Regions from separate parts of the Micromonospora sp. Mcm103 genome, predicted to be linked through region 1. Evidence: riboswitches for the same ligand, from Rfam matches in the RefSeq annotation. Region 1 holds a riboswitch; the other holds the start of a gene.

The links. Region 1 has a riboswitch for cobalamin ahead of metE (5-methyltetrahydropteroyltriglutamate--homocysteine S-methyltransferase). Riboswitches for the same ligand answer to the same signal wherever they lie in the genome.
Region 2: it holds a riboswitch for cobalamin, as region 1 does, so the genes downstream of both, OC439_RS16980 (ribonucleoside-diphosphate reductase subunit alpha) here and metE (5-methyltetrahydropteroyltriglutamate--homocysteine S-methyltransferase) in region 1, are expected to answer to the same signal.

The regions. Positions count from the first base shown of each region.
Region 1 is NZ_JALJRJ010000018.1:126,408-136,184, reverse strand. Features, by position in the region: gene OC439_RS21965 (alkane 1-monooxygenase) at 1-1,113, shown strand, start outside; gene OC439_RS21960 (polysaccharide pyruvyl transferase family protein) at 1,265-2,590, shown strand; gene OC439_RS21955 (tetratricopeptide repeat protein) at 2,845-4,548, shown strand; gene OC439_RS21950 (hypothetical protein) at 4,614-5,054, opposite strand; gene OC439_RS21945 (beta-1,3-glucanase family protein) at 5,221-6,813, shown strand; cobalamin riboswitch at 7,018-7,237, shown strand; gene metE (5-methyltetrahydropteroyltriglutamate--homocysteine S-methyltransferase) at 7,353-9,602, shown strand; gene OC439_RS21935 (cellulose binding domain-containing protein) at 9,725-9,777, shown strand, end outside.
Region 2 is NZ_JALJRJ010000012.1:130,611-140,387, forward strand. Features, by position in the region: gene OC439_RS16955 (DegT/DnrJ/EryC1/StrS family aminotransferase) at 1-277, opposite strand, end outside; gene OC439_RS16960 (glycosyltransferase) at 383-1,540, shown strand; gene OC439_RS16965 (condensation domain-containing protein) at 1,555-2,994, shown strand; gene OC439_RS16970 (MFS transporter) at 3,033-4,268, shown strand; gene OC439_RS16975 (ribonucleotide-diphosphate reductase subunit beta) at 4,290-5,318, opposite strand; gene OC439_RS16980 (ribonucleoside-diphosphate reductase subunit alpha) at 5,309-7,705, opposite strand; cobalamin riboswitch at 7,818-8,035, opposite strand; gene OC439_RS16985 (PrsW family intramembrane metalloprotease) at 8,155-8,973, shown strand; gene OC439_RS16990 (LysE family translocator) at 9,009-9,632, opposite strand; gene OC439_RS16995 (acyl-CoA thioesterase) at 9,636-9,777, opposite strand, start outside.

The DNA of each region.
Region 1 (9,777 bases):
CCGGTGCTGCCGTTTCTGGCGTACGCGTGGTGGAGGGCCGGCGCCGGACCCGCTGCCTGGTGGCTCACCCCGGCGGTGGTCTTCGGACTCATTCCGATCATCGACGTGCTGCTCGGTGACGACGGAGAGAACCCGCCCGACGACATCGCCCGGCGGTTGCAGGAGGTCCGTTACTACCGCTGGATCACGTTCCTGTTCCTGCCGGTGCAGTACGCCGCCCTGCTGCTCGGAGCATGGGTCTGGACGCGTGGCGGCCTCGGTGTCGCCGGCGCCGCCGGCCTGGTCGCCACCATCGGGATCGTCAACGGACTGGCCATCAACACCGCACACGAGCTCGGCCACAAGCGCGAGACGGTCGAGCGGTGGTTGTCGAAGATCGCGCTCGCGCCGACCGGGTACGGTCACTTCTACGTCGAGCACAACCGCGGACACCATGTCCGTGTCGCCACACCGGAGGACCCGGCCAGCGCCAGGCTGGGGGAGAGCTTCTACTCGTTCTGGCCACGTACGGTCTGGGGCAGCCTCATCTCGGCGTGGCGGCTGGAGACCGGCCGCTTCCGGCTGCGCCACAGGAGCCCGTGGACGCTGCGTAACAACCTGCTCAACGCCGGGCTCATGACCGTCGTACTCTTCGCCCTGCTGATCGCGGTGTTCGGGTGGCGGCTCGTGCCCTTCCTGTTCCTGCAGGCGATCGTCGGCTTCTCGCTGCTGGAAGCGGTCAACTATCTCGAGCACTACGGATTGTGCCGCCGGCGCACCGCCACCGGCCGCTTCGAGAAGGTCGACCCACGGCACAGCTGGAACAGTGACCGCGTCGTCACCAACGTGTTCCTCTTCCAGCTGCAACGCCACAGCGACCACCACGCCAACCCGCTGCGCCGCTACCAGACGCTGCGCAGCTTCGACGTCTCGCCGCGACTGCCCGGAGGCTACGCCTCGATGGTGTTGCTCGCTCTCGTCCCGCCGCTGTGGTACCGGGTGATGAACCCACGGGTTCTGGCGCACTACGGCGGCGACCTGAACCTCGCCAATCGCCACCCCCGCGCCGAGGCCCGGCTGCGTCGCCGCTACGGCCGGCCCGCCGCGGACACCACAGCGGTTCCCGCCGCCTGACCCGGCCCGGGACGTGTGGGGCTGACGGCACCTCTCTGTGTCAAGGCGTAGGATCTCTGTTCCTGCACGGAACGGGGCCGTGCCCGGCCGATCGCGCCGCTTCGGCCTCGCCGGGCGCCGCGGCGTCCGGGACGAAGGGTGGACACCCCGGATGCACCAGCGGATCCTGCTGCGAGCCCGCAAGGGCCCGTTCGACGTCGTCACCGCCGAGGAGACCTACGAGCGGGACTGGATCGGCAAGAACAGCGGCAACCTGGTCTTCAGCCACGCCGCGCACAAGCTGCTGGCCACCTCGACGGCGGAGATCACCCCGTCGCGGTTCCGGGCGGACCCGCGCGATGCCGACGAGATCAACGAGAAGTACGACGTCTTCGTGATCCCGCTGGCGAACGCGTTCCGCCACGACTACGCGAACCGGTTGACGTCGATGGCCCGGCTGATCGAGCGGCTCAAGATCCCGGTGGTGGTGCTCGGGGTCGGGGCGCAGACCGACGTGGACGGCGGCCTGGAGTCCCTGCGCCCGATCGACGAGCCGGTGAAGGCGTTCTGCCGGGCGGTGCTGGACCGGTCGCACAGCATCGGCGTACGCGGCGAGATCAGCGAGAACTACCTGCGTGCGCTGGGCTTCTCCGCCGTCGAGCAGATCGGCTGCCCGTCGATGTTCCTGCACGGCGACAGCCTGCGGGTCGAGAAGGCGAAGGCGGCCCTGAGCACCCAGGACCGGCTCGCGTTCGTCATCTCGCCGTACGTCCGCGCGTTGGCCCCGCTCGTCCGCCACCACCACCAGCGCTACCCGAACCTGCGCTACATCGCGCAGGGCCTGTACACCCTGGGCACCCTGCTCTACGGCGACGCACCGAACTTGCGCGGCAAGACCGACGACATGCCGATCCACACCTCACATCCGCTCTTCGTCGAGGACAAGGTGCGGATGTTCATGGACCCGTGGCCCTGGATGGAGTATCTCTCCGGATTCGACTTCGCCTTCGGCACCCGGATCCACGGCACCATCACGGCGCTGATCTCCGGCACTCCCGGGTATCTCCTCGCACACGACTCGCGCACCCTGGAACTGGCCCGCTACTTCGACATCCCGCACCGGTTGATGCGCGACGTGCCGGCCGACGTCGACGCCGCCCAGCTCTACGAGGAAGCCGACTACACGGCCCTGAACGAGGGCCACAAGGAGCGGTTCGCGCGGATCACCGCGTTCCTCGCCAGGCACGATCTCGGCCTGTCGTTCGCCGACGGGGACAGCGCCACCCGCTTCGACGAGCAGGTCCGCCGAACCGTCTACCCGCCGGCGGTCCGGCCGGCCTCCGCCTACACCGCCGAGGAACTGCTTGCGCGCATGCAGTGGCTGCGGGACGAGAACCAGGCGCTGCAGCAGAAGCTCAAGGCACGCCGCGCGCAGCCATTGCGCGACCAGGTCAAGCAGGCGGTGGGCGGCCGGGTCCGCCGGATGCTGTCGCGCTGACCGTCGTACGCCTGCGCAGGCTTCGCCGGCCGCGAATCGCGAGAACCCTTCTTATTCCCATCGACCGGCATTACGCTCTGGGCCAGCCCTGAGGTGCATCACATCGGAGGTTCCTATGAGGACGATGACCATCCGTCGCACGACTGCACTCCGTCTGGTGTCCGGCGCACGCCGGCTGTGGATCGAGTGGTGCTGGTAACTGCCGGCCCGGCGGGCGCTCCCGGGCGCCCGCCCCTGCGGCGCCGGGCCCTGCGGTGACGGACGGCGCGGAGCGCTACGACTGCCACCGCGACCACGGACCGTACGCCGGGGTCTCGGCCTTCCTCGGTCGCGTCGCCGCCGACCGGCCCCGCCTGGCGGCCCGGCACGCGGTCGAACTGCACGCGATCGTTCCCCGGCTCGATCCGGCGGCCCGGCCGGCCGCCGAGGAGGAGCCGATCCGCTTCCACCCGGCCCGTCGTACCGCCTGTCTGGCCTACGGCGCGGCGGAGCTGGTGGCAGCCTGGGCCGGCACGCTCCGGCGGCCCGTGACCGTCCGGTTCGATCACGTCGCCAGCGCCGACGAGACGACAGCCGAACTGCTGGGCGCGCTGGCCCGCCGGCTCGGGCCTTCCCCGGTGCGCCTCGACCTGCGCGACGACGGTGCCCCCGACCCGGCGCCCGACGAGCGCACCCCGCAGGCGTTGCGGCGGGCCTTGGGCGACAGCCTGGCCAGCGGCTACTACCACCACGCGGCCCGGGTCGCCCGGCGCGGGCGGGCGGCGGTCACCCCCGACGGCGACCTGCGGCACTGGTGGGCGTTCACCACCGGCCTGGCCACCGCCCTGGCGGCCCTGAACCGGGCCGCCGAGGCGCTCGACCTCTACGACGAGGCGCGGGCCGCCACCGACGATCCGAAGATCACGATGTCGGCGGCGTACGCCACCGCCATGCTGCACGCCCGGCACCTACCGGCGGCCGACCAGGACCCGGCGCTGGCCCGGCAGTGGCTGGAGCGGGCACTGTACCTCGCCACCGAGCTGGCCGACCCACGCCAGCGGCTGTTGTCGACGGTCTTTTACGAGCAGGGCCTGGCGCTGCTGGACAGCCGGGCCGGCCGTCCCGACCGGGCGCTGCGGCTCGTGGACGACGGGCTGGCCCGGCTGACGGCCGCGCTCGGTCCCGGTGAACGCCCGCAGGACCTGGCCCGGCTGCGCCACAACCGGGCGCAGGTGTACCTCGCGCTGGGCGACCCGGCGCGGGCGCTGGCCGACCTGGACACCGTGATCGCCCACGACCCCGGCAACTGCGAGTACTACGTGGACCGCGCCGCCCTCTACCGGGCGGCGGGCCGGACCCGAGCCGCGATCAGGGACTACGACGCCGCCATCCGGCTGGGACCGCACCTGCCCGAGGCGTACTACAACCGGGCCGCGCTCCAGCAGGAGCGGGGCCGCCCCGAGCGGGCGCGCGCCGACCTGGAGCGGGTGCTCGCCATCGAACCGGGGCACCTCGACGCCCGGATCGCCCTGGTCAACCTGCACGTGGAGCGCGGCGCGCTGGACGCCGCCGAGGCGGGCGCGCGGGCCGGGCTGGCCGGCGCTCCGCAGGAGCCCGCGCTGCTGTGCACCCTGGGCCTGGTCCTCGCCGAGCGTGGCCGGGCCGCCGAGGCCGACGAACTGCTCACCCGGGCCCTGAGCGGGGACCCCGAGCTGGTGGAGGCGTGGACGAACCGGGCCGCCGCCCGGTTCGAGCGCGGCGACGTGGCCGCCGCGCTCGCCGACCTGGACCGGGCGGTGGCGCTGTCGGAGGCTCCCGTGCCGCGCTACAACCGGGGTACGGCCCTGGCCCGGCTGGGCCGGTGGGACGAGGCGGCCCGCGACTTCGCCCAGGCGCTCGCCCAGCCCGGCCTGGACCGGACCCTACGGCGGGATCTGCGGGCGGAACTCGCCCGGTGCCGCCGGGCGCTGGCCGTCTGACCCGGCCCGGCCGGGGAGCCGGCGCTCGTCGTGCGCCGGCCCCGGTCCGGGGGAGGGGAGTGGGCTCAGCAGCCCTGGCGGCGGCTGTAGATCTGGTGGCGCTGACCGGCCCATCCGATGTAGCCGACCGCCTCGACGCAGTAGTTCGCCGTGCCGGTGACGGCGACCGGGCCGGCGTAATAGCTGAAGTCACCGGAATTGGTGTCCGCGCCGCCCGACCGGGTGCAGTGCGCGCCCTCGCCCGACCGCTCCGCGCAGCGGTAGATCTGCACGAAGGTGGGCGCCGACTTCCCGTACGCCGCGCCGCGGTGGTAGAAGCAGGCGCTGTTGGTGCCGCCGTTGCTGCTGTTGTAGTAGATCACCAGTTCACCGAGCCCGGACGACTGCACCTGGCTGTAGGTGATGGTTCCCGAGCAGGAGCCGGCCGCGTGGGCGGCGGGAGCACCGACAGTCAGGCCGGCCGCGACGGTCACCAGCGCGGTCAGCGCCGAAAGCATGCGTCTCATGAACTACCCAATCCACAGTCGACTGTTCCGGAGTGGATCTTAATCAACCGGTGACCTTCACGGTGGCCCCGATCCATCGGCAACCACCTATTGACAAACAATATTGACAATTGGACCCTGCTGAGAGAGCGCTCTCCCGTCCCCCTGTCTCCAGCGAGGTGTCGCCATGCGTCTCCGAAGAAGGCTGCTCGCCGCCGCGTCCGTCCTGCTCGCCGGGCTCACCGGCGCCGTCGTCGCCACGCCCGCCCAGGCGGTCGGACCGGCGTTGCTACCGGTCACCGTCACCAACACCACCGGCCGCAGCGACCCGGTCTACCTCTACGTCATCGGCGTCCAGCTGTCCTCCGGCCGGCTCGGCTACGTCACCTCCGGCGGTGCCTTCGTGCCGTGGACCGGCGGGCAGATCCCGCCGTCGCCCGCGCCGGACGTCTCCATACCGGGCCCCGGCAACGGCGGCAGCACCACGATCCAGTTCCCCCGCGGCTTCTCCGGCCGGGCCTACTTCTCCCTCGGGCAGAAGCTGACGTTCTTCCTCACCCCGGACGGACTGGTGCAGCCCGCGCCCTGGGCGGCCGGTGACGCGAACCGCGACATCCTGTTCGACTGGAGCGAGTTCACCTACAACGACTCCGGGCTGTGGCTCAACAGCTCCCAGGTCGACATGTTCGCCATCCCGCACGCGGTCACCGTGACCGGCGCCAACGGCGTCACCAAGCGCACCGGCGACGTGGTGGCCAACGGACGCAACGCGGTCATCGACGGGATCCGGGCGCAGCCGGGCTGGGCCGGCACCGTCCACACCCGCTCCGACGGGACCGTGCTGCGCGTCCTGGCTCCGGGCAAGGCGGCCGGGGCCGGCCTGCTCAGCGCCACGTACCTGGACTCGTACATCGCGTCCGCGTGGAACGCGTACACCACGAAGACCCTGACCGTGGCGCCCTTCGCCGACCAGCCGGCCATCCGGTACTACGGCCGTACCTCGGGCAACACCATGACCTTCACCAACGGCAGCGGCCAGGTCGTCGCCTCCTTCAACCGGCCCTCCTCGGCCAGCGTCTGGGGCTGCGACGGCGACCTGCCCGCGCCGAACGACCAGGTGGTCGGCCCGATCTCGCGTACGCTCTGCGCCGCCCTCAACCGCGGCACACTCGGCACCATCGACACCCAGCCCAGCACGAACGCCGCCGACTTCTACCGCAGCAACCCCACCAACCAGTACGCCCGACTGATCCACGCCAACATGACCGACGGCCGGGCGTACGCGTTCGCCTTCGACGACGTCGGCGGATTCGAGTCGCTGGTGCACGACGGCGACCCCCGTTCGGCCGGACTGATCCTCAGCCCGTTCACCGGCGGTGGCGGCGGCACCCCGGCCACCGGGGTGCCAGTGGTCAGCAACTGGAACAACAAGTGCATCGACGTGCCGAGCTCCAACTTCGTCGACCGCGCGCCGCTGCAGATGTGGAACTGCAACAACACCAACGCGCAGAAGTGGACGTTCAGCGGCACGGCGCTCAAGAGCCAGAACAACAAGTGCATGGACATCGACGCCGGGTCCACCGCGAACGGGGCGACGGTGCAGCTCTACACCTGCAACGGCACCGGCGCGCAGCAGTTCACCCTGAACGCGGCCGGAGACCTGGTCAACCTCCAGGCTGGCAAGTGCGTCGACATCAAGGACTGGAACGGCAACGACGGCGCGAGGCTCCAGCTCTGGGACTGCGGGGGCACGGCCAACCAGAAGTGGCGCAAGGGCTGACCGGCCCTGCGACGGGGGCGGGGGCCGACCGCGAGTCGCTCCCGCCACCCGCCAGCGCGACGGACGACGCGCGTCAAGCACCGGGCGAGCCGGCGGAGGCCGTTGTCCCAACGGGACGCCGGCCTCCGCGACCGGGCTTGGGCCCCGCGACGGCTCGCCGTCCCGCAGGACGGACGCGCCGACCACGTCGGCTCACCGCCCCATACGATAGACAACGGTGCTGGTTCGCCGCGCCCGTGACGGGTGTGGCGTCGTAAGAGGGAACCCGGTGTGAGTCCGGGACTGCCCCGCAGCGGTGAGTGGGAACGACAGCCGTCATCGAAGCACTGGACCGTGAGGTCTGGGAAGCGACGGCCAGTAGGTGACCGGGTGGATCCGGTCGCGCCCGCGAGTCCGAAGACCTGCCCGCACCGCGCGCACCGTCCGGTGTGCGCCGCCGACGGTCGCTCGGGACGGCCGGTGCGGAAGCCGGTACGCCGCCTGTACCCCTTCCCTCCCCGCCCCGATCGGCCTCGTGTGCTTCGAGGGAAGGGATCTCCATGAGTACCGCATTCGGTCAGAGCACCGTGCTGGGCTATCCGCGTATCGGGGGCAACCGGCAACTCAAGAAGGCCGTCGAGGCCTACTGGGCGGGCCGGATCGACGCCGAGGAGTTGGCGGCGACCTCTGCCGCGCTACGGGCGAAGGTCTGGCGGACGCTGCGCGACGCGCGCCTGGACGCGATCCCGTCCAACACGTTCTCCTACTATGACCACGTGCTGGACACGGCCGTCGCCGTCGGCGCGATCCCGCACCGGTTCGCCCGTCTCGGCCTCGGCGATCTCGGCACCTACTTCGCCATGGCCCGGGGCGTCGATGCCGAGCCGGCGCTCGAACTGACGAAGTGGTTCGACACCAACTACCACTATCTGGTTCCCGAGATCGGCTCCGACACCGCCTTCGCGGCGAATCCCGACAAGGCGCTGCGCGAGTACCGTGAGGCCCGCGAGCTGGGAATCGACAGCCGGCCGGTGCTGGTCGGGCCGGCCACATTCCTGCTGCTGGCCAAGCCCACCGAGGCGCGCGGCGAACCGTTCGACCGGTTGACCGACCTGGTCGACGTGTACGCCGACATCCTGCGATCCCTCGCCGCGGCGGGCGTGCGATGGGTGCAGCTGGATGAACCCGCCTACGTCGCCGACCGGAGCGCCGCCGAGATCGACGCGCTGCGGGAGGCGTACACCCGGCTCGGCGCGGTGGAACAGCGGCCGGCGATCTTCGTCGCCACCTATTTCGGCGAGCTCGGTGACGCGCTGCCCGCCCTGCTCGACACGCCGGTCGAAGCGGTCGGCGTGGATCTGGTGGCCGGGCCCGGCAACCTGCGGCGGCTGGCCGGTGCGGGACCGCTGCGCGGCAAGACGATCGTGGCCGGCCTCGTCGACGGCCGCAACGTCTGGCGTACCGACCTGCGCGCCGCCGTGGCGGCTGGTGCCGCCGTCACCGCCCTCGCCGACCACGTCGCCGTGTCCACCTCGTGCTCGCTGCTGCACGTGCCGGAGGACCTGTCCGCCGAGGCCGCTCTCGACCCGGCGTTGGTTCAGCGGCTCGCCTTCGCCCGGCAGAAGGTCGATGAGGTCGTTCGGCTCGGCCGCGCGCTGCGCAACGGCACCACGTCCCTGCCCGAGCCGCTGCCGCCCACCCCCGCCGCATGGCGCGACGACACCGTACGCGGCCGGCTCGCCGCACTGCGCGCCACAGATCGGCAGCGCGGCGCGTACCCGGAGCGAGCGGCGGCACAGCAGGCCCGGCTGAATCTGCCGCCCTTGCCGACCACGACCATCGGATCGTTCCCGCAGACCGAGGAGCTGCGCCGCGCGCGTGCCGAGCATCGAGCCGGCCGCCTCGACGACACCGCCTACACCCGGCGTATGCGCGCCGAGGTCGAGCACGTCGTCCGGCTTCAGGAGCGGCTGGGTCTGGACGTGCTCGTGCACGGCGAGCCGGAACGAAACGACATGGTCCAGTACTTCGGCGAGCAGCTGGACGGGTTCGCCGCCACCGAACACGGCTGGGTCCAGTCCTACGGCTCCCGATACGTGCGTCCGCCCGTCATCTACGGCGACGTGGCACGCAGGGCGCCGATGACCGTCAACTGGTCCACCTACGCGCAGTCGCTGACCGACCGGCCGGTCAAGGGCATGCTCACCGGCCCGGTCACGATCCTGGCCTGGTCGTTCGTCCGCAGCGACCAGCCACTGGCAGACACCGCGGACCAGGTCGCGCTCGCGCTGCGCGACGAGTGCCGTGATCTCGAGGCAGCCGGTGTCCGGGTCATCCAGGTCGACGAGCCGGCGCTGCGTGAGACGCTGCCACTGCGCAGGGCGGACCAGAAGGCGTACCTGGACTGGGCAGTCGGGGCGTTCCGCCTGGCCACCTGCGGAGTCGCCGACGACACCCAGATCCACACCCACCTGTGCTACTCGGAGTTCGGGGAGGTGATCACGTCCATCGACGCCCTCGACGCCGACGTCACAAGCATCGAGGCATCCCGCTCCCGGATGGAGGTCCTCGACGACCTCGCCGCGATCGGATACCGCCGGGGTGTGGGGCCCGGCGTCTGGGACATCCACTCACCCCGGGTGCCGTCCCACGACGAGGTCGTCGGCGCGCTGCGCCGGGCCGTGGCCGCGGTGCCGGCCGAGCGGCTGTGGGTGAACCCCGACTGCGGCCTCAAGACGCGCGGCTATCCCGAGGTCGAGGCGTCCCTCCAGCACCTGGTCGCCGCCGCGGTCGAGCTGCGCGGACGCTGAGTCGGCGGGCCGGGCGGAACGCCGCGCCGTTCCGCCCGGCCCGGACCCGGTTCAGCCCTTGACAGACCGTGCCCCGAGCGCCGAGGCTGCATGAAGTGATGTGTGTCGATGTGCGGGGGGGCATGATGCGACGCAGGATCTTCGCGCTGGCTACAGCCGCCGCGGTCGTCGTCGG
Region 2 (9,777 bases), on a different contig from region 1:
GGGCCACCACCAGGGCGCTGGAGCCGTGGTCGACGGGCACGCAGTGGCGGGGGCCGACGTAGCGGGCGAAGTCGGCGGCGAAGCGGCGCTCGTACAGGGCGGTGCCGCCGACGGACGGGCTGCTGATCGCCCACCGGCCGCCGGCCAGCACCGCGGCGAGGTTGCCGGCGGCGTCCGGCGCGGGGATCGGCCAGCGTGGCCACGGACGGTCGGGCGGGCGGACCGGCCGGCCACCGTCCACGGCGAGCCGCCGGTCGAGGGGAATGGAGGTCGTCATGTCCTCGACCTTGATGCCCATCGATACATCAGCGGTACACACGCGGTAGCCGGCCCGGCCGGCGCCGTGTATCGGCGTTGTATCCGGGTGGTCGAACCTCGGGACATGAGCCGATCCGCATCGCACGTGAGCGAACCGACCGAACCCCGCGCCGTCACGCGCGGCGTCTCCGTCGTCATCCCGGTCAAGGACCGGGTGGCGGAGATGCGCCGTCAGCTGCGCAGCCTGCGCGACGCCGCCCCGAACTGCCCGGAACCGGTGGAGGTGGTGGTCGTCGACGACTCGGCGCCCGCCGCGGCCGCCGCGCACCGCGCCGCCTGCGCCGAGTACGGCGCCCGCTACGTGCGCGGCCCCCGGCACGTCGGCGCCAAACGGAACCTGGGCGTCCGGCACGCCCGCTACGACCTGCTGCTGTTCACCGACTCCGACTGCCGGGTGCCGGCCGACCTGATCACCCGGTACGCGGCCCGCCTGCGCGCCTGCGGCGAGGAGGTCGCCGGCGTCACCGGCCCGGTCGTCGTCGAGCCCGGCGACAGCGCGTTCTTCCGCGTGATGCGCCGCTCCTACCTGCTGCTCGGCGACCTGACCCGGCCGCTGTACTACGAGCGCGTGTCCTGGGGCGCCGGGGCGAACATGGCGGTGAAGCGCTCCGTCTTCGAGGCGGTCGGCGGGTTCCCGGAGGACTCCCCGATGCCGCTGGGCGGCGAGGACCTGCACCTCGGGCTGCTGCTCACCGACGCCGGTTACGTGCTGCTCACCGACCCGGACGGGGTGATCACCCACGACACCGGCGTCGCCGACACGTTCCGCGCGGTCGCCTACCGGTTCACCACGTACGGGCGCTCCGAGCAGTGGCTCTGCCTCGCCCACCCGCACCGGCGCCGGTTCGTGCTCAACACCGCCAGCACGCTCGCCGTGACCGCGCTGGCCGGGCTGCTGACCGCCCGGCGCAGCGGTGGGCGCAGCCTGCTCGCGGTGCCGGCAGTCGCGGCCGCGGTGATCGCCGCGAAGACACCCGGCCGGCTCGGCGGCGACCGGGGACCGCGCGCGGTGGCCGAGTCGATGGCCTGCGCGGCGATCGAGACGCTCTTCGACGGGGCCGCGTTCGTCACCTCACTCCGGCTCGGCCGCCCCGACCTGCTCTTCACCGGTTTCCGCGCGCCGGACGAGGCCGACTACCAGCCGGACGGGGCGGACCATCGGCCGGACGAGGCGGACCGCCGGCCGGTCGCGCCGGTGGCCGTGCCGCCGGTGGCGGCCTGACGGAGGGAGTGGTTGTGCCGACGACGTACCCGCTGGCCCCCGGCCAGCAGATGATGTGGGAGTTCATGACCGCGCTCGACCCGGCCCGCCCCGGCGCCTCACGGCTCGTGGTGGTGGAGTTCCGCCGGCTGCGGGGCGCGCTGCGGGTCGACGTGCTGCGGCAGGCGATGCAGGACGTGGTGGACCGGCACGACGCGCTGCGGATGCGGTTCGACAGCATCGGCGTGGAGCCCGAGGTGCGGATCCTGCCGCACGTCGAGTCGCCGCTGGAGTACGTCGACCTGTCCGGCCTGCCGCCGGCCGAGCAGCAGGCCCGGGTCGAGCGGATCGCGTACGCGCACCGCAACGACGCGTTCGACCCCGGCCGGGCGCCGCTGTGGCGGGCCGCCCTGGTCCGGCTCTCCGAGACCGAGCACGTGCTCGCGCTCTGCTTCTTCCACATGGTCTCCGACGGCTGGTCGTGCCGCGTCGTGGTGGAGGACCTGTGCCACGCGTACTCGGCCCGGCTCGGCGCGGCCGATCCGCAGCCGCCGCTGGGCGTGGGCCCCACCGCGCTCGCCGCGCTCCAGGAGGCGGAGCAGGCCGGAAACGGCGTCGACGCCGCCGCCCGGGCCGCGTACTGGCGGGACCGGCTGCGGCCGGTGGAGCCGTACCAGCTCTTCCCGGCGTCGCCGCCGGCGCCGGACGTCGCGCTCAGCGCCGAGGTGGCCACCCGCTTCGCGTTCCCGCCGGAGGTCACCGCGCGGCTGCGTCCGGCCGCCCGGCGGGCCCGCACCAGCCCGTACGTGCTGCTGCTGGCCGCGTACCTGGTGCTGCTGTCGCGGCGGGCCGGCCGGTCCCGGGTGGTGCTGGGCACCACCACGCTGGGCCGGGAGAGCCCGTTGTCCCGGCAGCTCGTCGGTCAGTTCACGAACAACGTCTACCTGCCGGTCGACGTCGCGGCGGACGCGCCGATGAGCGCGGTGGTAGGCGCCGCGCACACCTCGCTGGCCGAGGCCGTCGCGCACGCCACCGCGTTCCACCGGCTGGCCCGGGCGGTCCGCCCCGACTTCGCGGCGATCCGCCCCTGGCCGGACAACCACCTGTTCGACGCCTGGTTCCAGTCCGCCGCGTCGGCGTCGCCGGTGCTGCACTGCCCGGGGCTGCGGGTGGAGCCGGTCGACATCACCGCCCGGCCCGCGCCCGGCACACCGCCGCCGGTGGTCGCCGCCGACGTGCCGCCCGAATGCCTGCCCGTCTGGGTCAAGCGGGGTTCGCCGATCGTCGTGGTGGACGACGACCGGGCCGGCGGCGTGGTGATCCGCAACCGGGGCGTGTTCGGCGACGACCTGGTACGCGGCCTGATCGACGACTACGTCGCGGTGGTCTCGGCGCTCGTCACCGACCCGGCCACCACCCCGGAGCGGGTACGCCTTCCTGACGGTGCGTGCTTCCTCGACCACGCGATCGGGTAGGAGTTCCGACGGACCGATCGGAGAGAGGTACGACGACCATGACGGACACCTCGACGAACCAGCACACGACGGAGCAGCCCGCGCCGCCGGTGCCACGCTCGGCCGTACGGGCCCGCTGGTCGGTGGCGCTGCTCTTCGTCATCATGGGCCTGGCCATCGGCGGGTGGTCGGCCCGCGTACCGGAGGTGCGGGACGCGGTAGGCGTCGGCAACACCGGCTGGGGCCTGGCGAACATCGCCACGAACGCCGGGGAGCTGGTCTCCCTGGTCGTGGTGGCGGTGCTGATCAGCCGGATCAACACCCGCCGGCTGGCGCTGGCCGGGGCCGCGCTGATCCTGCTCAACGCGCCGCTGCTGGCCGCGTCCACCACAGTGGTGGCGCTGGTCGGCGGCCTGGCGGTCTGGGGCTTCGCGGCGAACCTGCTGGCCACGCCGATGAACGCCCAGTCGGTAGAGGTGCAGAAGCGCTACGGGCGGCCGATCCTGTCCACGTTCCACGCCGGCTTCAGCATCGGCATGCTGGCCGGCGGCCTCTGCGGCACCGGCGCCGCGGCGATCGGGATGTCCCCGTCGGCGCAGATGGCGGTCACCAGCGTCCTGCTGGGCGCGCTGCTGGTCGGCACGCACCGCTGGCTGCCTGATACGCCCCGGCAGGAGACGAAGGACGGCGAGGCCCGGCGACGGCTGCGCGACCGGTTCACCCCGCAGCTGCTGCTGCTCGCGGTGATCGCCTTCCTCGCCTCGTTCATCGAGATGGCCGGCGCACAGTGGAGCGCGCTGTACGCGACCGAGGTGGCGGGCGCCGCCGCGGTGCTCGCCGCCGCCACGTACACCTGTCTGTCGCTCGCCGCCACCGTCGCCCGGCTGGTCGGAGACCGGCTGGCCGGCCGGTTCGGGCGGATCCGCTTCGTGCGGCTGTCCGCGCTCGTCGCCACAGCGGGTGTGGCGCTGCCGGTGGCGTACCCCCATCCGGCCGCGGTGATGGCCGGCTTCGGACTGCTCGGCTTCGGCCTGGCGTGCGTGACCCCGACGGTGCTCGGCTTCGCCGGCGAGCAGCCGCGCCTCACCTCCGGTGAGGGCGTCTCGGTGGTGGCGATGGGCCAGTGGCCGGGCGCGTTGCTCGCGGCGCCGGTGATCGGCCTGCTCGCCGGTGCCCTGAACCTGCGCAGCGCGTTCGTGGTGGTGGCCGTGATGGCGGTCGCCGTGGTGGCGTTGATCGGGCGGGTCCGGGCGACGGCGCTGCCCGGTGAGAGCCCGGTCCCGCCCCGGCCGTGACGGCCGGGGCGGGGGCGGCGGTCAGAAGTCGTCGTCGAAGGTGACCGACCCGGTCACCCCGACCTGGTACGCCGACACCCGGCGCTCGAAGAAGTTGGACAGCTCCTGCACGTCCTGCAACTCCATGAACGCGAACGGGTTGCCGCTGCCGTACATCGGGGCGATGCCGAGCACTGCGAGGCGCCGGTCGGCCACGTGCTGGAGGTACTCGCGCATGTCCGCGAGCGACATCCCGGGCACGCCCTGCCCGAGCAGGTCCGCGGCGAAGCCCACCTCGCACTCCACCGCCTCGGCCAGCATCTCCCTCACCTGCTTCTCCATCTCGTCGTCGAACAGGTCCGGCTCCTCGGCGCGTACGGTCTCCACCACGTCGAAGGCGAACGCCATGTGCATCGACTCGTCCCGGAACACCCAGTTGGTGCCGGAGGCCAGCCCGTTGAGCAGGCCCCGGGAGCGCAGGAAGTAGACGTAGGCGAACGCGCCGTAGAAGAACAGGCCCTCGATGCACGCGGCGAAGCAGATCAGGTTGAGCAGGAACGCCCGCCGGTCCGCGCGGGTCCGCAGCTCGCGCAGCTCGAAGATCGAGTCGATCCACCGGAAGCAGAACTCGGCCTTGCGGGCGATCGACGGGATGTTCTCCACCGCGGCGAACGCGGCGAACCGTTCCTTCTCGTCCGGCACGTACGTGTCCAGCAGGTTCAGGTAGAACTGGACGTGCACCGCCTCCTCGAACAGCTGCCGGGACAGGTAGAGCCGGCCCTCGGGCGAGTTGACGTGCTGGTAGAGGTTGAGCACCAGGTTGTTGGCGACGATGGTGTCGCCGGTCGCGAAGAACGCCACCAGCCGCGACACCAGGTGCCGTTCGGCGGGGGACAGCTTCGCCAGGTCGGCGAGGTCGGAGTGCAGGTCCACCTCCTCGACCGTCCAGGTGTTCTTGATCGCGTCCTTGAAGCGGTCGAAGAAGCGCGGGTAGCGCATCGGCCGCAGGGTCAGGTCCATGCCGGGGTCGAGCAGCATGTGCCGGGTCGGTGCGGTGGTGGTCACTGGCATGCCTCGCAGCTCTCGGGGTTCTCCAGGGAACAGGCCAGCGCCTCGTCGTCGCTCACGGCGGAGACCACGCCGGAGACCGGGGCGAGCACCGGCGCGACGGTGGCCTGCTGGATGCGGGTGGCGGGACGGGAACGCAGGTAGTAGGTGGTCTTCAGCCCGGCCTTCCAGGCGTACAGGTACATCGAGGACAACTTGCCGATGGTCGGCGCGCTCAGGAACAGGTTCAGCGACTGGGACTGGTCGACGAACGGCGCCCGCGCGGCGGCCAGGTCGATCAGCGCCCGCTGCGGCAGCTCCCAGGCGGTGCGGAACAGCTCCCGAACCGGCGCGGGCAGCTCGGCGATGTCCTGCACCGAGCCCTCGGCCCGCTTGATCCGGTCGCGGACCTGCGGCGTCCACAGCCCGCGCGCCTTCAGCTCCCGCACCAGGTACGTGTTGACCTGGAGGAACTCCCCGGACATGGTCTCGCGCTTGAACAGGTTGGACACCTGCGGCTCCACGCACTCGTAGCAGCCGGCGATGGAGGCGATGGTGGCGGTCGGCGCGATCGCCACCAGCAGCGAGTTGCGCAGCCCGTGTGCGGCGATCCGCTCGCGCAGCGCCGCCCACCGTCCGGCCTGCGCCGGCTCCGCGCCCCACAGGTCCGGGTGCAGGTCACCCTTCGCGGCCCGGGTCTGCGGGTACGCCGGATGCGGCCCGAACCGCTCGGCCAGCCCGGCGGACGTCTCCAGCGCGGTCAGCAGGATCTCCTCCTGGACGCGGGTGGACAGCTCCCTGGCCTGCGCCGAGTCGAACGGCAGGCGCAGCGTGAAGAACGCGTCCTGCAACCCCATCAGCCCGAGCCCGACCGGCCGCCAGCGCGGGTTCGACGCCGCCGCCTGCTCGGCCGGGTAGTAGTTGATGTCGATCACCCGGTCGAGGAAGACCACAGCGGTGCGGACCGTGGCGCGCAGCCGCTCCCAGTCCACGCCGTCGGCGGTGACGTGGGCGCCGAGGTTCACCGACCCGAGGTTGCACACCGCCGTCTCGGCGTCGTCGTTCACCTCCAGGATCTCGGTGCACAGGTTGGACAGGTGGATCACGTTGCCCGGCTCGCCGGTCTGGTTGGACAGCCGGTTCGCGGCGTCCTTGAACGTCATCCAGCCGTTGCCGGTCTGCGCGAGCGTGCGCATCATCCGCCCGTACAGGTCCCGGGCCTTCACCGTGCGCACCGCGTTCTTCTCGGCCGCCCGGTACGCGGCGTCGAACGCCTCGCCGTACAGGTCGGGCAGCTCCGGGGCGTCCGACGGGTCGACGAGCGACCACTCGCCGTCGGCCTCGACCCGGCGCATGAACTCGTCCGGGATCCAGTTGGCGAGGTTGAGGTTGTGCGTACGCCGGGACTCCTCGCCGGTGTTGTCCCGCAGCTCCAGGAACTCCTCCACGTCCGGGTGCCACGGCTCCAGGTAGACGCAGGCCGCGCCCTTGCGCCGGCCGCCCTGGTTGACCGCGGCCACCCCGGCGTCGAGCGTCTTGAGGAACGGCACGATGCCGTTGGACCGGCCGTTGGTGCCCCGGATCAGCGCGCCCCGGCCCCGCACCCGCGACCAGGAGATGCCGATGCCGCCGGAGAACTTCGACAGCTTCGCGACCTGGTGGTACCGCTCGTAGATCGAGTCCAGCTCGTCGCGCGGCGAGTCGACCAGGAAGCACGACGACATCTGGGTGTGCCGGGTGCCGGAGTTGAACAGCGTGGGGGAGCTGGGCAGGTACGCGAGGCTGGACATCAGGCGGTAGAAGCCGACCGCCTCGCCCGGGGTGCGGGACAGCCCGCAGGCCACCCGCAGCAGCCAGTACTGCGGTGTCTCCACCACCAGCCGCGACTGCGGGTGCCGAAGCAGGTAGCGGTCCGCGACCGTGCGCAGTCCGAAGTACTCGAACCGGAGGTCGCCGTCCGGGTCCACGGCGTCGTCGAGCTTGCGGGCGTGCCGGGCCACGAACGCGGCCGTCTCGTCGCCGATCAGCCCCAGCCCGTGCGCGTACGCGATCGACTGGCTGAAGCTCGCCACGCCCTGACCGCGGACCTCCTTGTCCACGTACGCGGCGAGCAGCCGCGCCGCCAGCTTCGAGTACTGCGGCTCCTCGCCGATCAGCTCCGCCGCGGTCTGGATCGACAACCGGTCCAGCTCGGCGGTGGTCGCCCCGTCGTAGAGCCCGCTTATCGTCTTGGTGGCCACCCGCAGCGGGTCCACCTCGTCCAGGTCGGCGACCCAGCGCTCGACCGCCCGGACGATCTTGCCGACGTCCACCGGCTCGGTGTCGCCGTCCCGCTTGCGTACCCGCATCGCCGGCCGGCGGGCCTCGGACCCGCCGGTGGCGGACGGGGGACTCTCCTGCACGACAGTCATGACCTCTCCTCGCTGTCACCGTCTGGAGACGGCGGGAGACGCCAACGGGCACGGCGCGGCCGGCCCGGCTGCTGGCGTCGGTCGTCCCGCGCGACCTCCGGCCGCCGTACGCGGAGGCGTACGGCGCGCTGGCAGGTCTTCGGACTCGCGGGCCCGACCGGGGTCGCCGGTCGCCTACCGGCCGTCGCTTCCCAGGCCGATGGCCCAGTGCTGTTGACGGCTGTCGTTCCCACTCACCGCTGCGGGGCAGTCCCGGATTCCCACCGGGTTCCCTCTTGCCTCGGCCTTGCCCCCGGAGGGCTCGGCCGAACCAGCTGCGGCACCACCATATATGGCGGTGAGGGCTTGTGTGCAACACCAGATGTCGTGTCGGCGTGTCGGAATGATCTCACTGTCCACAGTGCCTACCCCCGATTCCGGCGCGGGCCGACGGGCGCGATACTCGGCGTATGGGGAATACCGGGCGCCGCTGGGCGTGGGTGGCGGTCCTGCTCGTCGGCGGCGGGCTTCACCTGCTGGTGCTGGAGACACTCGCCGGCACCGGGACCGTCACGTTCATCCCGGCGCTGATCGTGCTCGGCGCGTGCGTCGCGCCCGCCACGTTCCTGGCCTTCGCCCAGGGGCGGCCGGCCCGCCGTCCGGTCCCCGGCTCCGTCGTCGGCGTCGCCGCGCTCCTCGGCGGCGTGGTCGGCGTGGTCGCCGCCGGCTGGCTGGAGTACGGCACGCTGCACCGCCTCGGTGTCCTGCCGATGGCGCTCGTCGGCCTGGCCGAGGAGACCGCCAAGCTGATCGTGCCGGCCGGCATCCTGCTGCTGTGGCGGCGGCACCCGTCCCCGGCGCAGGGCCTGGTGATCGGCGTCGCCTCCGGCGCCGGGTTCGCCGCGCTGGAGACCATGGGCTACGCGTTCGCCGCGTTCGTCGGGTCGGAGGGCAACCTCGGCGCGGTCGAGCGGACGCTGCTGGTTCGCGGTCTCACCGCGCCCGCCGCGCACCTGGCCTGGACCGGGCTGACCGCCGCCGCGCTGTTCACGTTCGCCGCCGCGCCCGGCGGCCGGAAGCTGGCGGCGTTCCTGCTCACCTTCGCCGCCGCCGTCACGCTGCACACCTGCTGGGACACGTTCGGCACCCAGCCCGCGTACGTGTTCATCGGCGCCGTGTCGCTGGGCTGGGTGCTGCTGCGCCTGCACCTGGACCGCGAGCGGCCGGCCCCGTCCGGGACGCCGGTCGTGCCGGCATCCCGGGAGACGGCCGCGCATCATCCCGGCTGAGCCGGGCGGCCGGCCGTCCGGCTCAGCCCGGCCCGTCAGCCGACGGCCAGCCGGACGCCGAGCGCGACGAAGGCGACAGCGCAGAGCCGGTCGACGCGCCGCGACCAGCGGCTGTCGCCCCACCGCCCGGCGAACCGTCCGGCGCCCACGCCGAGCGCCAGGTCCACGGTGAGCTGCACCGCGACGAACAGCGCCCCGAGCAGCACCAGTTGCGCCGCCACCGGGCCGGCCTCGGGCCGGACGAACTGCGGCAGGAACGCCACGCTGAACAGGATCATCTTCGGGTTGAGCAGGTTCGTCAGCAGTCCGCGCCGGAACGCCCGCCCGGCGCCGCCGTCCGGCCGGTCCGCACGCGCGCCGGGCCGGCCCGTGCCGCGCAACGCCCGCAGGCCCAGCACGATCAGGTACGCCGCACCGGCCCACCGGATCGCGGTGAACAGCACCGGGGACGCGGCGATGACGGTGGCGAGCCCGGCCACCACGGCGGCGACGTGCACCGCCTCCCCGGCGGCGACCCCGAGCGCGGCCACCGCGCCCGCCCGGGCGCCGTACCGGGTGGCGTTGGCGAGCACGAACATCATGTCCGGCCCCGGGGTGAGCATGAGCACCACGATCGCGGCCAGGTAACCGGCGAGCGTGGCGGCCGACAGTCCGAGCACCGCTCAGCCCTCCCCGGCGCCGTCGAGCAGCGCCCGGCGCAGCGCCAGCCGGTGCTCGCGCCGGATCTGCGCCTCCCGGTAGCGCCGCCGGTCGCCGTCGGTCTCGGTGTGCAGCGGCGGCACCGGCCGGGGCTGCCCGTCGTCG